3 regions of the Clostridium tanneri genome follow, and region 1 is predicted to be linked to each of the others. Evidence: a T-box and tRNA genes for the amino acid it is inferred to sense, from the RefSeq annotation. Region 1 holds a T-box; the other regions hold tRNA genes.
The links. The T-box of region 1 lies ahead of argS (arginine--tRNA ligase). A T-box ahead of a tRNA ligase gene usually reads a tRNA of that ligase, here a tRNA-Arg.

Region 1 (8,282 bases):
TATAGTATAACTTTACATTATTATCAAAGCCTTCACTATTAATTATACTCTCTATTAATACTAAATGTTAATAAATAAATTCTCTTACCTTTAACTGCCAAAAAAACCATTGACAGTAGAAATGAAAAATGTTATTATTAAATCAATAAATGATAATGATTTTCATTACGAGGTGATTATAATGAGTATTTGCGATTTAAAACCAGGACAAAAAGCTTTAATAGATAATATTGTTGGAGATGAGAAATTAGCTAAAAGACTTTTGGCATTAGGATGTATAGAAGGTACTGAGGTTTCCTTAAAGACTTCTGCTCCCTTTGGTGATCCACTAATTATAAACTTAAGAGGATTTAATTTAGCAATCCGTAAAAAAGACGCCAGAAATATATTTATAAAATAGAATTTATTTTCTATATAATTTAAAAATACTTAAACATAAATTTAGAGATTTACTTCTCTATTTTAAAATATTTTATACAGGAGGAATAAGATGATTACAGCAGCATTGCTTGGCAATCCTAATGTAGGTAAAACTTCTCTTTTTAATCTCTTAACAGGTTCTAATCAGTACGTAGGTAACTGGGCTGGAGTAACTGTTGAAAAAAAAGAAGGTTTTGTAGATAATTCATTAAAAATTGTAGATTTACCTGGAATTTATGCCATGGATACATACTCTAACGAAGAAAAGGTAGCAAAGGAGTTCCTACTTGGTGGAGAAGCAGACGTTATAATAAATATTGTAGATGCAGGAAACCTAGAAAGAAATCTATACCTTACAACTCAGTTAAAGGAATTTAACAAACCTATTATATTAGTTTTAAATATGATAGATGTGGCAGAATCTAAAGGTATAAATATAGACTACCCTATTCTTGAAAAAGAATTAGATGTTAAAATAGTTCCTATAGTTGCTACAAAAGGCAAAGGAATCGATAAACTGAAAGAAGTGCTCTTTAAGAGCAATTTTTTAAAAACTTCAATTGATAATAAGTTTCATTTTCAAAACGAGAAGGAAACCTACAATTATATAGGTAAAGTTTTAAATAAGGCTTTAACCTATAGTAAAAATAATAGTACTTCTATTACAGAAAAAATTGACAAAATTGTACTTAATAAATTTCTAGCCTATCCAATTTTCTTTGCAATATTAGTGTTAATATTTAAATTCACCTTCAGTTGGGTAGGACAACCTTTGGCAGATATGTTGGATGGATTAGTAGCTGATTCCCTAGTTCCTTATTTACAAGCTATGTTATCGACTACAAGCCCTTGGTTTAGCTCTTTGTTAATTGATGGTATTGTAGGTGGAGTAGGTTCTGTTATAGTATTCCTTCCAGTTATTCTGGCACTGTTTTTAGGAATATCCTTTATAGAAGATAGTGGATACATGGCAAGAGCAGCGCTTATGATGGATAAGACTATGAGAAAAATGGGCCTTTCAGGGAAGGCTTTTATACCACTTATAATTAGTTTTGGATGTTCTGTTCCTGGTATTATGTCTGCCAGAACTTTAGAGAGCGAAAGAGACAGAAAGCTTACTGCCCTACTAGCTCCACTAATGTCTTGTAATGCAAGACTTCCCGTTTACGCAGCTTTTGTAGCAGCCTTTTTTCCGAAAAAAGCAGCAACTATCATACTATCTCTATACGCTGTAGGAATTGTAACTGCTTTTGTTATAGGACTTTTATTTAAGAATACTATATTTAAAAAAGACGAAGAACCATTTATTATAGAACTTCCAGAATATAAATTACCTGAATTTAAAAATCTTGTGGATCATACTTGGGATAAAGGTAAAGGATTTTTAAAGAAAGCGGGAACTATAATATTTTCCATGTCAGTTATCATTTGGTTCCTATCTAATTTTAATTTTTCAGGTATGACAGAAATGAATAGCAGTATGTTATCATCTATAGGAAAATTCATTGCCCCAATTTTCGCACCTTTAGGTTTTGGCGATTGGCAAAGTTCCGTTTCATTACTAACAGGTCTTATGGCTAAAGAAGTAGTACTTGGAACAATGGGAGTAATTTATGGTGGGGATTTATCTACAACTTTATTAAATCACTTTACGCCACTTTCAGCCTATACCTTTTTAATATTTGTTCTATTGTATACACCTTGTGTATCTGCTGTTGCAGCTATGAAAAAGGAATATGGAACAAAGATGGCTACCTTTTCTGTACTTTACCAATTTGGACTAGCTTGGATTGTATCCTTTATAGTATTTAGAATTGGGTCCTTAATTTTTTAATCTTCTGGAGGTGTTTAAAATGTCAGTTGAAATAATAATAACCTCAATTATAGTAGTATCTGCAGCATATATTTTATATAAAAATGTTAAGAAAAAAGCCTCTGGCGACTGCAGTTGTGGCTCTTGTACCAGTCACTGTCCTCGATATAAAAAAGAGTAATTAAATAGCAGAAAAACCCTGTCAATTATAGGACAGGGTTTTCTTCTATTTATTGTTTTTTTCTAAAATATAATCCAAAATGTCTTCAACAGTAACTATTCCAACTATACTATCTTTTTCGTCAACTATTGGAATAGCTTCTATTTCATTCTCTCTAAGCCTTTTAGCAATATCTAGTATGTCCTCACCTTTAAATGCAGTGATAACCTTTTTTGTCATCACCCAGTCAATAGGACAGGTGTCATAATGACCCTCTTCCATTAAAAATCTATATATGTCTGCTTTAACAATAATACCTAACAATCTACCATTATCATCAGCCACTGGTGCTCCATTCACTTTATTATCATTCATTATATCTAGAGCCTTACTTAAAGTATCTTCTGGTTTTAGCTTCACTATGTTTAAATGCATAATCTTACTTATCATAAATTCCCCCCCTTAGTAATATTATATCTTAATTTTCCTAAAAGTCCAAATATTGATTGTTAAATTATGCAATATATTCATAATGTTTCAAAATTAATAAGAAATTATAATTAAAATGCCTAAAATGCCAATATAGCAATAGCTATTAACAGTAATTACTGTTAATAGCTATTGCTAATTATACTTTCAATCTGATCATGATCTCTACAACCCTTTAAGATATGATCAATTATTCTGGAAGCGGCCTTTTTAGATATTCTATCTAACTCAACGTCCAAAAGTATATTATTCTTTTTCACTAAAGTCTTTAAATATCTTAGCTGCTTTTCTGTAATTCTATCTTCTCTAGTCAACTTGTCATTATTTTCAACTTTATAAATATACTCATGTATCTTAGGTAAATTTAAAACATCTTCATAGTTATGAAGCATTATAGTATCTTTTAGTTCTTCATTAAAGGTAACCAAAAATTCCTTATACATATCTACACTTATTCCACCGTCAATTTGATCTTCTCTATCTATTCCTATGTGTTTCTCTACAGTCTTAAGGTTACACCTTTCCATACCCAACTGCTTATAGTAAGGTCTTATTAATCTGTACAAATCTATATGAAACTGAGGTGGTTGAAAGTATATACTGCTTTTTTCCATTCTTCTCTTAATAAAGGGTTCATCAAAGGCTATGCCATTATAAGAACACCATTTATTGTAACCTTTTAAATCTAATCCAAACTCATATAAAATATCATTCTCATCTTCTAAAGACTCTGCAAAATATTGCTTGATGGAAAAGTTTTTCTCATCTATAAATCTTCCAAGAGATACAAGTATTACATTGTCTTCCTCTTTATCAAATCCTGTAGTTTCTATATCATAATAGGCAACACTCTTCATCTCATATCTATTGAATATATTTATATCTATATCAACAAAGTCAGTATATTCTCTAATAAGCATTTATCGTCCTCCAAATTATTCTTTATACAGCTTACATTTACTATACCTTTTATTATATAATAATGATTTGAATTTGCAAACACTATAAAAAGGCAATGAAGCTAAGTTCACTGCCTTTATTATTATAAGCTCTACATTTTTTCTACTGTTTCTAACCCTATTAACTTTAAGCCATTTTTTAGTACCTGACAAACAGCCTCTACAAGCTTTAATCTAGCTTTCTTTATTTCCTCATCTTCTGCATTCATTATACTGCAGGCATTGTAGAATTTATTAAATCCCTTAGCTACTTCTATTATATATCTTGTTACCACAAAAGGTTCTAATCTTTCTATAGCATTTAATACAGCCTTATTAAAACCGTCAAGGGATTTAGCTAACTCAAACTCTTCCTTAGAATTTAACTTGCTATAATCAACTTCTCCGCTAACTTCTCCTGCTTTTCTAAGTATACTCTTTCCTCTAGCATAACTATACTGAACATATGGTCCTGTTTCCCCATCAAAGCTGAGCATCTCATTCCAATCAAATACTATATCCTTTTCTCTGCTGTTCTTTAAATAAGTAAATACTATAGCACCAATACCTACCTTCTTAGCTACTTCTTCCTTATCTTCAAGATTAGGATTTTTTTCATTTATTACCTGCAACGTTTTTTCTACAGATTCATTTAATAAATCTTCAAGGAAGATAACGTCTCCCTTTCTTGTAGATAACTTTTTATCCGCAAATCTTACAAGGCCAAAAGGTATATGCTTACAGGAATCTGCCCACTCATGTCCCATGAGCTTTATAGTAGTAAATACCTGTTTAAAGTGAAGAGATTGGTCTGTTCCAACTACATATATACTTTTATCAAAATCATAAGTTTTCTTTCTGTACATAGCTGCAGCTAAATCACGGGTAGCATATATAGTAGCACCATCCGCCTTCTTTACAATACAAGGAGGCATGTTGTACTCATCAAGCATTACAACCTTTGCACCATTACTTTCAACTAATAAGCCTTTACTATCTATTTCTTCTACAACTTCATCCATCTTATCTGAATAGAAGCTTTCACCAGCATAGGAATCAAACTCTACTCCTAGAGTATCATAAACTTTCTTAAACTCCTTTAAGCTTAGATCTTTAAATCTTTGCCATAGTGCTACCTCTTCTTCTTTTCCTTCTTCAAGATTCTTAAAATACATTCTTCCTTCATCTTCTAAGGCTGAATCTTTCTCTGCCTCATCATGGAACTTAACATAAATTCTAAGAAGTTCTTTTATTGGGTCCTTTTCTAGAGCTTCTTCATTACCCCATCTCTTATAGGCAGATATTAGCTTTCCAAATTGAGTTCCCCAATCTCCTAAATGATTTATTCTTACGCAATTATATCCCTGACTAGAAAGTATTTGATATAGAGATTTACCTATAACTGTAGTAAATAGATGACCTACATGAAATGGCTTTGCTATATTAGGTGATGAATATTCAACACATATGTTTTTACCAGTTCCTATATTTGATGAGCCATAGCTATCTCCCTCAGCTAACACCTTTTCTATAGTATTTTTTGTAAAATCTGTTTTATCTACAAAGAAGTTTAGGTATGGTCCTAAATTCTCTACCTTTTCAAAGCCCTCTTTATTTATTTTTCCTTTAAGCTCCTCTGATATCATGTTTGGTGCTTTTCTTAGAGCTTTTGACAACTGAAAACAAGGAAATGCATAGTCACCCATCTCAGCCTTTGGTGGAATCTCAATAAGCTTTTCAATAGTATCTAACTCTAAGTCTACGTTTTCTTTTATTCTCTCTGCAACTAATTTTTTATAATCCAATGTTATCCCTCCATTTAAAAATTACGAATAGCTAACAGCTTGTAATTTATTTGCTAACTTTCAGTTATTAATTTTGTCTTTAGTATTTGTTTAAAAACAAAAAAACCTGCCTTCTGTTAAATACAGAGACGGGTTATATCCGCGGTACCACTCTTTTTGATAAGGTTATATCCTTAATCCACTCAAAACTTTAACGCAGTTAACGTCCTGCTTGTGATTTAATAATAAATTTTTTCACAGGCTTCTCCAAGGCTCTCTTCCTTTTTATATACCCTACAGGCTTCCACCATCCCTGCTCGCTGAAATATTAAGGTCTTTTAAAAAGTACTCTTCTTTTCAATGAATTTGTTATTTAGTTTACCACAGATTATATTACTAATTTTTGCTTTTGTCAATATTTTATTCCATAACTTTTCATTATTAGACTTAACTATACTATTAACATAATTTTCAGCAAAGCACTGCAGCCCACTAGGCCTTTAGTAGGCTATAGTTTTAAATTGATGAAGGTTATTATACTATTTATCAAATTTATAATGCTTTGGCAGTATAGACTTTAGCTGCTTATCTAATATCATAATATGAGGATGCCAACCTTTCACTGAGTCTAAGGTTTTAGCTAAAAGAATAAGGACATTTTTCGCCCAGGTAACAGACTGATTTTTATTGTTAACCTCTTCTCTCATAAAGTTCAACCACTGTTCTATTACTTTAGATGCCTGGTTATAAAGTAATTCTTCGTCATCAATTTTAGTTTCTTGAACCTCACTTAAATGAATAATAAAATTAGTAATTACTTCATCAATTATTTCTGAAACATGAGAGGCATACTGTACCCCATCTCCCTGCTGCAAAGAAATTTCCTTTACCACCGGTTTAAAATCCATATTATAAATCATCTGGTAAATCTCCTTTTCTTAAATTTTATAAAAAATCTTTACATTTCACTCCAATATAAAATAAACTAAGTCATTTTATTTATATTTCAACTATATCATTAACAGGGATATTATTCCTATAGTTAAATGAGTAAATTACATATTAATACTATACCATTACATGCTTCCCCTAACTTAAGTGGAACTTACTTTAATTGAAATTAGCGGTGCATTTTCCCTAAGAAATCATTTGAAATTTAGTAACACTGTTATTAATTATACATATGTTATTAGTGAAATAAGGCTTTAATAAAAGTAAACGGGGGAATTAAAATGCCTAGCTTTTACAACTTAACCAAAGTAAATGGTTTTGATTATGACAATCTTAATAATGCAAGACAAAACAATTATGCATGGTCCATGAGTGAGTTAGGAGACTATATTTATGTAGGCACTGGCAGGAATATACTATTGAATGTTATCAAATCTATTAATGAGAACACCCAAATTCCTGTATTAATAAATCCAGACCCTGTGGATAACCTAGCTGAAATATGGAGATATAAAAAGGATGGAAAACTTCCATGGCAAAAGGTTTATAAAGCTCCAATAGGTTCCGACATTTCCGGTTTTAGATTTATGATTCAGCATAAACCTTTTTGCGGAAGCCCCTGCATCTATGCTGCAGCCTTCGGAAGAAGAGTGCAAATACTAAAAAGTACTAACGGTGTTAACTGGTCTATATTGCCTGATAGTGTTTTGCAAGGTACTTCCTCAAGAGCAATGATAGTACAAAAGGGGAAAGTATATGTAGCTACTATAAATGAGTCAAGCCCAAGTCCAATCCCTCTGTTATATAGCAGTGAAGATCCCGAGTTTTATCCTTGGGAGCCTGTTATAGACTATAATGCACCAGGCTTTGATCCTGACAAAAATCCAAGAGGATCAATAAGCAATATGGCAGTATTTAACAACAAAATATATGTTGCTACAAGTAATTCCGATGGAGTTCAAGTTTGGAGAACAAATGGAGCAGAGCCAAAATTAAATGACTGGACACTTATAGTTAATAAAGGTTTTGGAAATCCTGCAAATAAGTATTCTCTAAGTATTGGTGTATTTAAAGATTATCTTTATGTAAGCGGCACAAAACAATTGCCATTGGCTTGGTTTATTCCTATGGGATGCGATATTATAAGAATTGATAAACATGATAACTGGCAACTGATAGTAGGTGGAAATCCACTAATATCTTTAACTTCACCAGAAGCAGAACAACGTAGAAGCCTATCGGGGCTTGGATCTGGTTTTAACAATCCTTTCAATGTATACGCTTGGCAGATACAAGAATATGAAAATAAGCTGCTGATAAGTACTTTTGATGATTCTAGTAATATGGAAGTAATACTAAATACACTTTTAGCAAACAGACTTGCTTTAGAATATCTAATAGGTGCCAGAGTAGTAAATAAATTAATAGATGTATATAGGAGCGTAGTAGAAATATTGAGAGCCATTAAATATCCTATTGGATTCGATTTATATGTATCTGAAGACGGGGTTCACTTTAAGCCTGTAGTTCTTAGGGGAATTTACAACCCAAATAACTATGGCGGAAGAATACTCTATGTAGACAGCTGTGATCAATTATATATCGGAACAGCTAACCCATTCCAGGGCTGTGAAGTTTTCAAAGCCTGCAATATTGAAAGCTCCTCCTTAGAATCCTGTGATGAAATGTATTTTAGATGCCTAAAGAAAGCTGAAAAAGTAATAAGT
Region 2 (4,307 bases), on a different contig from region 1:
AGTATATTGAAGGGTAGAGCTAAAATACAATTTGAAATACCTCATCTAAATAAGTCTATTAATGAACTAAATAAAATGACTAACAGGTTGGTATTTGCACTAATAATTTCATCTTCTATAATCGGATCATCTCTTATATTGAATAAGAACATTGGTCCTCAGATATACGGAATGTCCTTCATTGGAATATTAGGCTTTGCTATAGCTGCTCTTATGGGTTTATGGTTACTTGTATCAATTATTAAGTCTGGTAAGCTATAAAAGGAGTTAAATATTTTATTCTCCTTTTATAATTTACTATTTTCTTTCCTGTATACCCTCAAGTATGTATTTCAATTGTCTCTCTATCAGCTGATCTAAACTACCTTTATCATCATTTATAAGTTCATATACTGCAGTGGAGCAAATTGTACCAAACAATGTGTATGCCATTAGATAAGAATCTCCTCTTTTTATTACTCCCTTGTCCATTCCCTCCTCTAGATAAGATTGGGTATAGCAAATATGTTTATTAATTGCCGCTCTTAATTCTAATTGCCTTAATTCTTCTCCCCATATTTGGCTCATTACAACTTTAAAAAAGTCTCTACTTTCATAAACTAAACTTAATTGAATTCTGCATAACACCTTAATCTTACATAAAATGTTGTCTTTTTCACTTGCAACATCTTCTATTGAATTTTTTATTAATTCCATACCTTCTCTTACTATAAAATTAAATATTTCTTCTTTACTCTTAAAATGATAATATAAAGTTCCTTTAGCTACACCTGCCTCAGATGCTATAGCATCCATTGTAGCTCCATTATATCCACACTTTGAAAAGATTTTTATGGCAGATTCAAATATTGACTTTTTTGTATCATTCATTGATATCACTTCGCATTTCCATTATATTGTAAATAAACAACCAACTTTATTATATTACATCACTTTAACTAAGTAAAGATATACATTTATTATACTATCTCTTCAACTTATGGTAGGACTGCTGTATTATAAATTGACAACTGTTAAATAATAATTGATAATTGTAATAAGTATTTTTGTAAAAATTTATTAATGAAAGAGGTTTCCTAATGGTTAAATTTTATAATAGGCAAACTAAGAGCTATGAAATAGAACAAGTTGCTGGAGACAAATACCTTCAATGGACTTATTCTTCACCTATAGGAATGAGGTTATTAGAGCTTTTAGTTAAGAAAAAGATTTTTTCAAGTATTTACGGCTCCTACTGCGATAGTAAACGAAGTAGGAAAAAGATTAGCTCATTTGTGAAAAATTTTGATATTAACATGTCTCATAGTGAAAAAAAACTGGAACAGTTTCAATCATTTAATGACTTTTTTACTAGAAAACTAAAAAAAGAAGTAAGACCGATAGATATGAACCTAAATTCTTTAATTTCTCCTGGTGACGGAAGACTTCTAGCCTATGAAAACATAAATTTAGATGAATTAGTTCAAATAAAAGGATATACTTATAGTTTTAATAAACTTATAAATAATTCAGAGCTGTTATCAAAATTCTCTGAAGGCACATGCTTAGTTCTTAGACTATGTCCTACAGATTATCATAGATTTCACTTTGTAGATAATGGAGTATGTGAAGATACAACTAAGGTTAAGGGTGATTATTATTCAGTTAACCCTATTGCCCTAGAGAAGATACCAGAGCTCTTTTGTAGAAACAAAAGGGAGTGGAGTATATTTCATTCAGAAAACTTTGGTGACATATTACTTATTGAGGTAGGGGCCACTTGCGTAGGTTCAATAATTCAAACATATCCTCCTAATGTTAAAATAAAAAAAGGTGATGAAAAAGGTTATTTTAAATTTGGTGGATCTACAACTGTATTGTTTATTGAGAAGAATAGAATTAAGATTGATGAAGATATAATTATGGAAAGTAAAAAAGGTTACGAAACCAGAGTATTTATGGGAGAAAAGATAGGTCAAAAATTATAGAACTAGTTCTGCTCCGCTAAAAACTTAATACTTAAAACATAAAAATAAACTTCGCTTGTTTCTGAGCGAAGTTTATTTAATGAGGGGATTACTAAAAAATGAATAACTTTGATTAATTAATAAGTTTTGGGTTTTAGGTTATTAATTAATACTATTTATATTATTTACATTATCTTCTATTTTATTCAAAGCTCATATATTTTATTTATATAATACTAAATTTTATTTATAAAAAAAAGGCTTCCTAAATCTAAGAAGTCTTTTCTGGTGCGACGGAGAGGATTCGAACCCCCGACCAACTGGTTCGTAGCCAGCTACTCTATCCAACTGAGCTACCATCGCATAGGTTGGCGGAGAAAGAGGGATTTGAACCCTCGCGCCGGTTACCCGACCTACGCCCTTAGCAGGGGCGCCTCTTCGGCCACTTGAGTATTTCTCCATGCCCTACATTGTTCAAAATATTTGGCGGAAAGACAGGGATTCGAACCCTGGGTACGATCACTCGTACGCCGGTTTTCAAGACCGGTGCCTTAAACCAACTCGACCATCTTTCCATATCCTTTGACATAAATATATTAACACAAGTGATTGAAAAAATCAAATATTTATTTAAGTATTTTTCATAATTTAATCTTATTTATTACTATTAATCTCCAGTATTTGTATCAAATGTACAATTGCTGTATTTTTATATCCTATTTAGTAGAAAATTGATTTAATTAACTTATAAGTTTTAAAAATATACTTATTATGAAAATAAAAAAGCACCATTGTAAGTGCTTTTCTGGCGGAGAAAGAGGGATTTGAACCCTCGCGCCGGTTACCCGACCTACGCCCTTAGCAGGGGCGCCTCTTCGGCCACTTGAGTATTTCTCCATGCCCTACATTATTTTAAAAAATAAATGGCGGAAAGACAGGGATTCGAACCCTGGGTACGATCACTCGTACGCCGGTTTTCAAGACCGGTGCCTTAAACCAACTCGACCATCTTTCCTTGCTTGTTGACATGTATTATTATATCAACACTATGCATACATGTCAACAACTTTTTTTATTTTTTTATATTTATTTTATAACTTCTCTACCACCCATATATGGTCTTAAAGCTTCTGGAATTACTACACTACCATCAGCTTGTTGGTAATTTTCTAAAATTGCAGCTACAGTTCTTCCTACTGCAACACCTGATCCATTTAAAGTATGAACATATTGTGGCTTATCTTTTGCTGTTTCTTTATACTTTATGTTAGCACGTCTTGCTTGGAAATCTTCAAAATTACTACAGCTTGATATTTCAACATATCTATTATAACTTGGCATCCAAACTTCTATATCATATTTTAAAGCTGCTGTAAATCCTAAATCACCTTTACATATTCTAACTACTCTATAAGGTATTCCTAACTCTTGAAGTACTTCTTCTGCATCATTTGTTAACTTTTCAAGCTCTTCATAAGATTGTTCTGGTTTAGTGAACTTAAGAAGCTCAACCTTATTAAATTGGTGTTGTCTTATTAGTCCTCTTGTATCTCTACCAGCTGAACCTGCTTCTGCTCTAAAACATCCACTGTAAGCTACATGCTTTATTGGTAAATCCTCACCTTTTAGTACCTCACCTGAATAGAAATTAGTTACAGGAACTTCTGCTGTTGGAATTAAGAAGAAATCGTTATTAGCAACTCTAAATGCATCCTCTTCAAATTTTGGAAGCTGACCTGTTCCTATCATACTATTTCTATTAACCATATATGGTGGGAATAATTCTTCATAACCATGTTTTTCAGTATGAACATCTAAGAAATATGATATTACAGCTCTTTCTAATCTAGCTCCTAATGCTCTATAGAAAGTAAATCTTGATCCAGCAACTTTTCCAGCTCTTTCAAAATCAAGTATATTAAGACCTGTTCCTATCTCCCAGTGAGGCTTAGGTTCAAAGTCAAACTTAGTAGGCTCTGACCATTTTCTTATTTCAACGTTATCTGCATCTGTTTCTCCATCTGGTACTGCTGGGTTTGGTATATTAGGTATTCTTAACATTATGTACTCTATTTTTTCATCTATCTCTGATAGCTTTACATCGTACTGCTTTATCTTGTCTGAAAGCTCTTTCATTTCTGTCATAAGAGCATCAGCATTTTCTCCTGACTTCTTTAATTTAGCTATCTCAGCTGAATCTTGATTTCTCTTGTTCTTTAATACCTCAACTTCAACTAATATCTGTCTTCTATTCTCATCTAATGATATTACTTCGTCTATAACTGATATGTCGAAGTCCTCACCTCTATTTCCTAGTGCAGTTTTAATTTCATCTGGATTGTTTCTTATTCTTTTTAAATC
Region 3 (8,282 bases), on a different contig from region 1:
CTCTAGCTATATTACCTTATATTAACATAATGTCCTTTGTACTTTCAATGTGTTATTCAATTTTTTTACATTAAACCAATTTTAATCCATTAAGGCTCGTTGTTATAATATTTTATATCTCACATCTATAGGCTTTATCACCCTTATAACCTATTTCTTTTAATACCTTTTTCACTATATTTCTACCTATTTTATCTTCACTCATCTCACATAGTGCATCCTCAATATCGCTCCAACTTACACATTCTACTTCAGATGACTTTTTTAATTCCCCACCATTATAATATGCCATAAAGGTAAGCATTATTATTTCTTTAGAAGAAAGATATTCGCTTCCTAAATATTTTAAGTCTTTTATTCTAAGGCCTGACTCCTCTAATACTTCTCGATGAACAGTTTCCTCCACTGTTTCTCCATTCCCTACGTATCCTGACAAAAGTACTTTTGAATTTTTAAATATATAACTTTGCTTAAGAAGTAGTATTTTGTCTTCCTTTACAACTGCCACAATAATACATGGCTTTGGAACATCGAAGTACATTATATCGTCTGTAGGACAATATGGAACGCCTCCTTCATCCCAGCTATACCTCTCTTCAAGCTCCCTACCACAAATAGGACAATATTTATATCTCATAAGTACGCTACTCTTATTAGAGCAGCTTCACCCCCTATAAATTATGCTCTTATATTACTTATATTATAAATTATAAATTGACCTTTATTCAATTGAAATGTAAAAGTCTACATTCTCACCTCTACTAAATCCTTAATAGTTATAAACTTTTCTCCTACAAAGCAATCATAAGCAAGGACGTGAACCCCTTTTCTTTTAGCATATCTTAGAGCTTCCCCAAAATTTTTATCCATTTCATCATGTGGCGAAAAATACTTGGCTCCTTCCATTTGAATTAAAAATAGTACAGCGGCTTCTTTCCCTAGCTTTTTCACTTCAACAAGCTCTAATAAATGTTTTCTTCCCCTGTCTGTTGGGGCATCAGGAAACATTGTTTTACCTTCTTCCTCTAAGGTCACTCCTTTCACTTCCAAGTAACATTCGTTATCCTCATTATCTACTAACTTGAAATCAAACCTACTGTTTCCGAAGGTTTTTTCTCTCTGTATGATACTATACTTTTTTAACAACTCAATTTTTTTATTTTTCAGTGCTTCCTCCACAACCTTATTAGGTATATGTGAATCTATATTTATAAATCTGTTTCCCTTATATCCTCCTATTAAATCATACTTTGTTTTTCTAGTAGGATTATTTTCTTCTCTCAAAACTACAGTACATCCTGGTATAAGTATTTCTTTGCATCTTCCAGTATTGGGCACATGCACCATACTCTCCTCTCCATTTATATCAACATAAGCTTGAAATCTATTTGGCCTGTGTATAAATTTGGCTCTTAATATATTATTATGGATAATCATATTATCATCTCCAGTTTTTTGAAAATTATTCACATATCCACAGACTTTATCCACATTTATCTGTGCATTTTTCTAAAATTGTGGATTGTTTATCTTAAATAACCTTTTCACTTACTATTATACCTTTTTACTATAAGTTAAATAAGGAAAACTAGCCTGAGAAATAATAGTAATTTAATTTCTATATAAATAAAAGGGGTTTAGGTTAATTTCAAACCTAGACCCCTTCAGACTTTAATTATAAAAACAACTTAAAAACAACAAGAAATATTACACCTGGTACTCCTAAAAATCCTGCAATAAGAGCAGTAATTGCATTAATTCCTATGTAGAAGTTAAAATAATGTCCAATAAAGTTAACTAAAATCAGCAGTAAAACTCCAAATATCCCATTAGCTATTAATTTAAATAGTACCTTCAAAGGCCATGCAAAAACTTTAACTAATATATACAATCCTAATACGGCAATTAAAAAATATCCTATGTACTCAAACTGCACAATTATCCCCCCATATTTTCTTTATTACTAAATTTATATTCTAATTGTACAAAAGTATTAATAAAAATAAAATAGTAAAGGCTTACGCCCTTACTATTTTCATTAGATTATTATTAACCTGCACTTAACTCATGCAATATGCTCTCACCATAGACCTTTAAACCAACTTTTCTAGCTTCATTTAGCAAATACATATATTTAGCCTTAGCAGCCTCTTCCATATATATTGCATAATCCACAAGTCTAGGGTCATTAACTCCATTAAAATATTCTCTAGCCATTTTAAGATCTTCTCTTGCCTTATCTATCGCATTTAATAATTTTTTTTGTTCTACTGTATACTTGCTATTTTTTGATAGATAACTGGTTATTATACGTTTTACCATAAAAAACCTCCTATTTTATATCACCTTTATAATACTTGACATAAAATAGGATTAGTATTCATTAAATCTCAGTTCTTCCCTCTAGTGCCTTAGATAAAGTTACTTCATCAGCATACTCTAAGTCTCCACCAACTGGTATTCCATGGGCAATTCTAGTTACCTTAACTCCTAATGGTTTTAGTATTTTTGATATATACATCGCCGTAGCCTCACCTTCAATGTTAGGATTAGTAGCTACTATTACTTCTTTTACTTCTCCATTAATTCTTCTTATAAGTTCTCTTAGCTTTATATCATCTGGACCTCTACCTGCCATAGGCGATATGTTTCCATGAAGAACATGATATACTCCATTAAATTCTTTAACTTTTTCCATAGTCATTATATCTTTAGGTTGCTCTATAACACATATGGTATCTTTCTCTCTATTCGGATTTGAGCATATTGAACAGGGGTCAGAATCAGTAAAATTTCCACATACAGAACAGTATTTTATTGTTCCTTTTGCTTTAACTAGAGCATTAGCAAATTCCCTAACTTCATCATCTGGTAAATTCAATACGTGAATTGTCAATCTCTGAGCAGTCTTATATCCTATACCAGGTAATTTTGCAAACTCTTCTATAAGTTTTTCAATTGCAATTGGATAAAATTCCATAATAATCACCTCAATTTTAAAACCCCATCTTTAAAGATGGGGTAGTTAACTTTAATTAAAACATTCCAGGAACATTAAGTCCGCCTGTTAATTTTTTCATTTCTGCTGAAGTTTCTTCATCAGCTTTCTTTAAAGCCTCATTGCATGCAGTTAACACTAAATCTTGAAGCATTTCAACATCATCTGGATCAACAACTTCCGGCTTTATTTTTATGTCTACTATTTGCTTTTTACCGCTGGCAACTACTGTTACCGCTCCTCCACCAACAGTTACTTCAAATTGCTTATTTTCAAGGTCAGCTTGCATTTCTTCCATCTGTTTTTGGAATTTTTGAGCTTGCTTCATTATATTATTTATATTTCCTCCACCGAAATTAGGAAATCCTCCCTTTGCCATAATCAACGCCTCCTTACATAATTAATGTAGTTTTAATTATACCATATTTTATAAATTTAACTCAAATTTTTAATATTATTCATCTATTATTTCTACTAGCTCTTCTCCAAAGGCATCCTTTAATACCTGCTCTGTTGACTTAGATGCACTTCTAATTTCTTCATCATCTATAGAATACTGCAATTTCACTCTCTCTTTCAAAATATCTGAAAATATTTCTTCTAATATCTTTCTATTTTCTTCTTTTTCAAATCTTTGTTTGTGAAACGCATAATCCTTAGTATATAGTATAGTTATTACTCCATTTTCACACTTTACCGCATTTCCCATAGTTAAAGCAGTAAATAGAACCATTTGCCTTCTATTTTTTAAAGCCTCTAATATGTCTTTCCAACTCTTTTTAACTATATCTAAATTAAGTTTTGAGTATATGTTTTGCTCCTGCACAGATTCAACAACTCTCGCAACCTTCTCCTGAGCTCCTTCTTTGATTTCTTTCTTAGTTGTCTTAGGAATGGACGGTTTACTTGCTATGCTTACTGTTCCTTCTCGTAAAGCTTCCTCAAGCTTATTCAATCTTGCAAGCATAACTTCCTTAGATGTATCATATTCTATTTTACACATTTTTATGACAGCGAGTTCTAAATATACTCTGCTTTGTTTTGTCCATTTAGATTGCTCTTCTGCATCTTGAAGTATCCTTATATCCCTCATTATTTCTTCAACTCTTATTTTTTGAGCTTGTTCTTTTATAAGATTTATATTTTCTTCTGACATATCTAAAATTTCTTCTGGGTCTTGAGAGACTTTTACTATTAGAAGATTCCTCATATGATTTATCATATCCCTAATAAATGTGTAAATATCTTTACCACTAAATACAATATCATCTATAACCCCCATGGACATTTCAATGTTTTTTTCTATTATACTATCCGTAAGCTTAAGCAAACTTTCATTTGTTACAAGCCCTAGCATAGCAATAACATCACTATACTCTACCTTGCCACTCCCCATAGAAATTGCTTGATCTAGTATACTCAAAGCATCTCTCATAGCTCCATCGCACATTCTAGCTATAAGATTTAAACTTTTATCATCTGCAAATACCCCTTGTTCTTCAACTATCTTTCTTAGTCTGCCAAATATATGAGAACTTTTAATTCTCCTAAAATCAAACTTCTGACATCTAGAAAGTATAGTGATTGGTAGCTTTTGTGGGTCTGTTGTAGCTAATATAAATATTACATTTGATGGTGGTTCTTCTAAAGTCTTTAAAAAGGCATTTACAGCTGGTGGAGTAAGCATGTGTACCTCATCCATTATATATACCTTATATTTTCCTTCTTGTGGAGGATACTTTACATTCTCAATTATATCTCTTATGTCTTCTATATTTCTCTTAGAAGCAGCATCCATCTCAATTACATCTATTGAGATACCAGAACCTATCTTTTTACACATTTCACATTCATTACAAGGCTCTCCATCCTGGAGATTTAAACAATTTACCGCTTTGGAAAAAATTTTTGCAGTAGAAGTTTTACCTGTCCCTCTAGTTCCACACAAAAGATAAGCATGGGCTATTCTATTATTCTTTATTTGATTTTTAATTGTAACAGTTATATGATCTTGACCAACTACCTCTTCAAAGGTTTTTGGTCTCCATTCTCTATATAATGCGGTGTAAGCCATCAAAATCACCTTCTTTAATCTGTGTTTATACACTATCTATTATACCTTATATTAAATTAATAGTTAACATATAAAACTAATATAACCCTTAGGTAATATAGAAATATTAATATAATAAAAAAAGACACCTTTTTGGTATCTTTAACTAAAGTCTAAATATTAAAGTCGTGCACCTCGCTTTGACTGATAAACTATAAGCGTTACCCATATAGTTAACTCAAACCAGGTTTATCCACGGCACACGAAAATGATCACTTACCGCTGCTTCCTTCCGGACCTGACGGGGTTCATGAGTTTCCGTTGCGTGGGACCCAATTCTCAACGCCACTTTTATAGGCCAGACCTTACAGTTTATAGCCTAGGCGAGGAATTCAATCCTGCTATAGCGGATTGCAGGTTACAGGGCACCGCTAACTCCCCATCTAGCACGACAAAGATTTAATGGCGGAGAGAAGGGGATTTGAACCCCTGGTAGAGTTTCCCCTACACACGCTTTCCAGGCGTGCTCCTTAAGCCGCTCAGACATCTCTCCATATAAATAACTCATGAAAACTATTAAGTTTTACATTGTCATCAAGACAAGACTTATTATACTATTAAATGTCCACTAATTCAACATATTTTTGTGAATTTTTTTTAGCAATTATTAGTTGGCAGAGAGAGGGGGATTTGAACCCCCGGTACACCTATTAAATGTACAATTGATTTCGAGTCAACCACCTTCAACCTCTCGGACATCTCTCCATCTATCTTCTATTCTTAAAGAAATTACTTAACATATTACTGCATTTATTATTATAGTTCCAGTGTATCCTAGTCCAATGATTTAACGAATCACTTTGAAGTATGTTTATTACAGAACCACAAGCCCCTGCTGTTGGGTCAAAGGTACCTATATATAAATTAGATATCCTTGATTGTAGTATTGCCCCTGCGCACATAGGACAAGGTTCTAATGTAACATACATGCTACACTCATTAAGCCGCCAACTTTGAAGAAAGGCAGCAGCTTTTCTTATAGCCAACATTTCTGCATGTGCTGTTGGGTCATTTAATGTTTCTCTTAAATTATGAGCCCTAGCTATTACTGTATTACCTTTTACTACAACTGCTCCTACTGGTACTTCTTTTAATAGAAGTGCTATTTCTGCCTCATGTATAGCTTCCAGCATAAAATCTTCATTCATTGAGATACCTCTTAAGTTTTGTTACTTATAATTTATTTATTATAAAAATAAAAGTCTGTAAACTTAAAGTTCACAAGACTTTTGGTGCGCCCGAGAGGAATCGAACCCCCGGCACGCGGTTTAGGAAACCGCTGCTCTATCCTACTGAGCTACGAGCGCATACTTAATTCTTACTATATGTATTTTATTACAATTAATTATAAAAGTCAATTTAAAACACTTACTTTTTATCCCAAACTATATTTTTAAATGTAACCCTCATATTAAAGAATAAAATAAATATCTTCTATTATTAATTAGCATCTTGGGTATATTATAATATGATTAAAAATATAATAACTAGGAGGTGTTATTATGGTAAATGAATTAAAAAATTTATTTTTAGCTGGTATAGGTTCTGCTGCTTATACTTATGAAAAAGCTTCTAAGTTAATAGATGATATGGTTGCAAAAGGCAAGTTAACAATTGATGAAGGTAAAGATTTATCTGAAGAACTAAAAAGAAATGTAAAGGATAAAACAGCTCAGTATAAACCATTGACTAAAGAAGATATTATATCAATATTAAAAGAAATGGATTATGCCAGTAAAACCGATATATCTATTATCAATCAACGACTAAGTGTACTAGAAGAAAAGATGAAGGATAAAGCATAAGCCCGACTAATGTTAGGGCTTTGTTAATTTGGAGGTATATTATGTATAAAAACTCAGTACAAAGGTTTAAAGAAATAGTTAGGGTTCTAGCCTCTTACGGCTTTGGATATATTGTTGATAGTAAATCTAATAGAGCCAAAAATTCTCCTATAAACCTAACAAAGGCCTTCGAAGAGCTAGGTCCAACTTTTATAAAAATAGGACAAATTTTAAGTGCTAGACCGGACATATTGCCTCCTGATTATATAAAAGAACTTTCTAATCTTCAAGATAAGGTAGCTCCTGAAAGATATGAAGATATAAACAGTATTTTTATAAGTGAATTTAACAAACCAATTGAAGAATGCTTTATTTATTTTGAAAAGGAGCCACTTGCTTCCGCCTCCATAGCGCAAGTTCATAACGCTATTCTTGATGATGGTAGAGAGGTCATTGTGAAAGTTCAAAGACCTGAAATAAGAGAAAAAATGCACATGGACATATCTATATTGCATAAGATAATAAAACTCTCTAAATCTAAGTTTGCCAATGCACTCATAGACCCTAGTGAGGCCTTAGATGAAATTCTTGCATCTACTGAAAATGAATTAAACTTTAAAATAGAAGCAGAAAATATCAATAAATTTAGAGACTTAAATAAAAATGTTGCCTTTTGCTATGCGCCATTTATAATTGATAGGTTATCTAGCAGTAAAGTTTTAACTATGGAAAAAATAAATGGTCTTAAGATAACTGATATTCATAGTCTTGATACCTATGGGTATGATTCAAACGACATAGGAAAGAAGTTAACTCTTTCATTTTTTAAGCAAATTTTTACTGACGGTTTTTTTCACGGAGATCCTCATCCTGGTAACCTGCTTATTGACAAAGGAAAAATATGCTTTATAGATTTTGGCATAGTAGGAACACTTTCAGATTCACTGAAGTCATCATTAAACGAAGCAATTGTAGCTGTAGCCTTAAAGGATATAGATAAGCTGGTTTCTGTAATTATATCTATAGGAATAAAGAAAGGTTTTGTTGATAGAAATAAGCTTTATGAAGATATAGAATACTTATTTTTTAGATATGTTTCAACATCGTTGAATAATATTAAAATTTCAGTACTAATTGAAGAAATATTTGATTGTGCAAAAAATAATAATATAAAACTACCTAAAGATTTAACTTTACTTGTAAAGGCTATGATTATAGTAGAAGGAGTTGTTGCAAAGATAGCACCTGAAATTCAAATTATCGATGTTGCCATCCCCTTTGTAAGAACTAATAGTGAATTACTACTGCTTAAAAATATTAACTTAGATCAATTTTTAATACACTCTTACAATTTTACAAAGGACCTTTCACTTCTTCCTTCAAAATT

Region 2: it encodes a tRNA-Arg, which carries the amino acid that the T-box ahead of argS (arginine--tRNA ligase) is inferred to sense. The anticodon was not compared.
Region 3: it encodes a tRNA-Arg, which carries the amino acid that the T-box ahead of argS (arginine--tRNA ligase) is inferred to sense. The anticodon was not compared.

The regions. Positions count from the first base shown of each region.
Region 1 covers NZ_JARUJP010000003.1:174,659-182,940, reverse strand. Annotated here, with positions in the region: gene P8V03_RS04280 (FeoA family protein) at 182-400, shown strand; gene feoB (ferrous iron transport protein B) at 491-2,254, shown strand; gene P8V03_RS04270 (FeoB-associated Cys-rich membrane protein) at 2,274-2,414, shown strand; gene P8V03_RS04265 (CBS domain-containing protein) at 2,460-2,843, opposite strand; gene P8V03_RS04260 (ribonuclease H-like domain-containing protein) at 3,005-3,802, opposite strand; gene argS (arginine--tRNA ligase) at 3,934-5,625, opposite strand; T-box leader at 5,747-5,974, opposite strand; gene P8V03_RS04250 (hypothetical protein) at 6,144-6,524, opposite strand; gene P8V03_RS04245 (hypothetical protein) at 6,837-8,282, shown strand, end outside.
Region 2 covers NZ_JARUJP010000034.1:17,418-21,724, forward strand. Annotated here, with positions in the region: gene P8V03_RS17650 (ABC1 kinase family protein) at 1-261, shown strand, start outside; gene P8V03_RS17655 (TetR/AcrR family transcriptional regulator) at 298-870, opposite strand; gene P8V03_RS17660 (phosphatidylserine decarboxylase) at 1,080-1,967, shown strand; tRNA gene P8V03_RS17665 (tRNA-Arg) at 2,233-2,309, opposite strand; tRNA gene P8V03_RS17670 (tRNA-Ser) at 2,316-2,406, opposite strand; tRNA gene P8V03_RS17675 (tRNA-Ser) at 2,431-2,521, opposite strand; tRNA gene P8V03_RS17680 (tRNA-Ser) at 2,753-2,843, opposite strand; tRNA gene P8V03_RS17685 (tRNA-Ser) at 2,871-2,961, opposite strand; gene serS (serine--tRNA ligase) at 3,033-4,307, opposite strand, start outside.
Region 3 covers NZ_JARUJP010000034.1:9,120-17,401, forward strand. Annotated here, with positions in the region: gene P8V03_RS17585 (NAD(+) diphosphatase) at 113-637, opposite strand; gene sfsA (DNA/RNA nuclease SfsA) at 745-1,437, opposite strand; gene P8V03_RS17595 (pro-sigmaK processing inhibitor BofA family protein) at 1,676-1,936, opposite strand; gene P8V03_RS17600 (YaaL family protein) at 2,050-2,322, opposite strand; gene recR (recombination mediator RecR) at 2,384-2,980, opposite strand; gene P8V03_RS17610 (YbaB/EbfC family nucleoid-associated protein) at 3,036-3,377, opposite strand; gene dnaX (DNA polymerase III subunit gamma/tau) at 3,453-5,072, opposite strand; RNA gene ffs (signal recognition particle sRNA large type) at 5,238-5,503, opposite strand; tRNA gene P8V03_RS17625 (tRNA-Ser) at 5,515-5,604, opposite strand; tRNA gene P8V03_RS17630 (tRNA-Ser) at 5,724-5,816, opposite strand; gene P8V03_RS17635 (nucleoside deaminase) at 5,819-6,259, opposite strand; tRNA gene P8V03_RS17640 (tRNA-Arg) at 6,342-6,418, opposite strand; gene P8V03_RS17645 (phasin family protein) at 6,614-6,916, shown strand; gene P8V03_RS17650 (ABC1 kinase family protein) at 6,958-8,282, shown strand, end outside.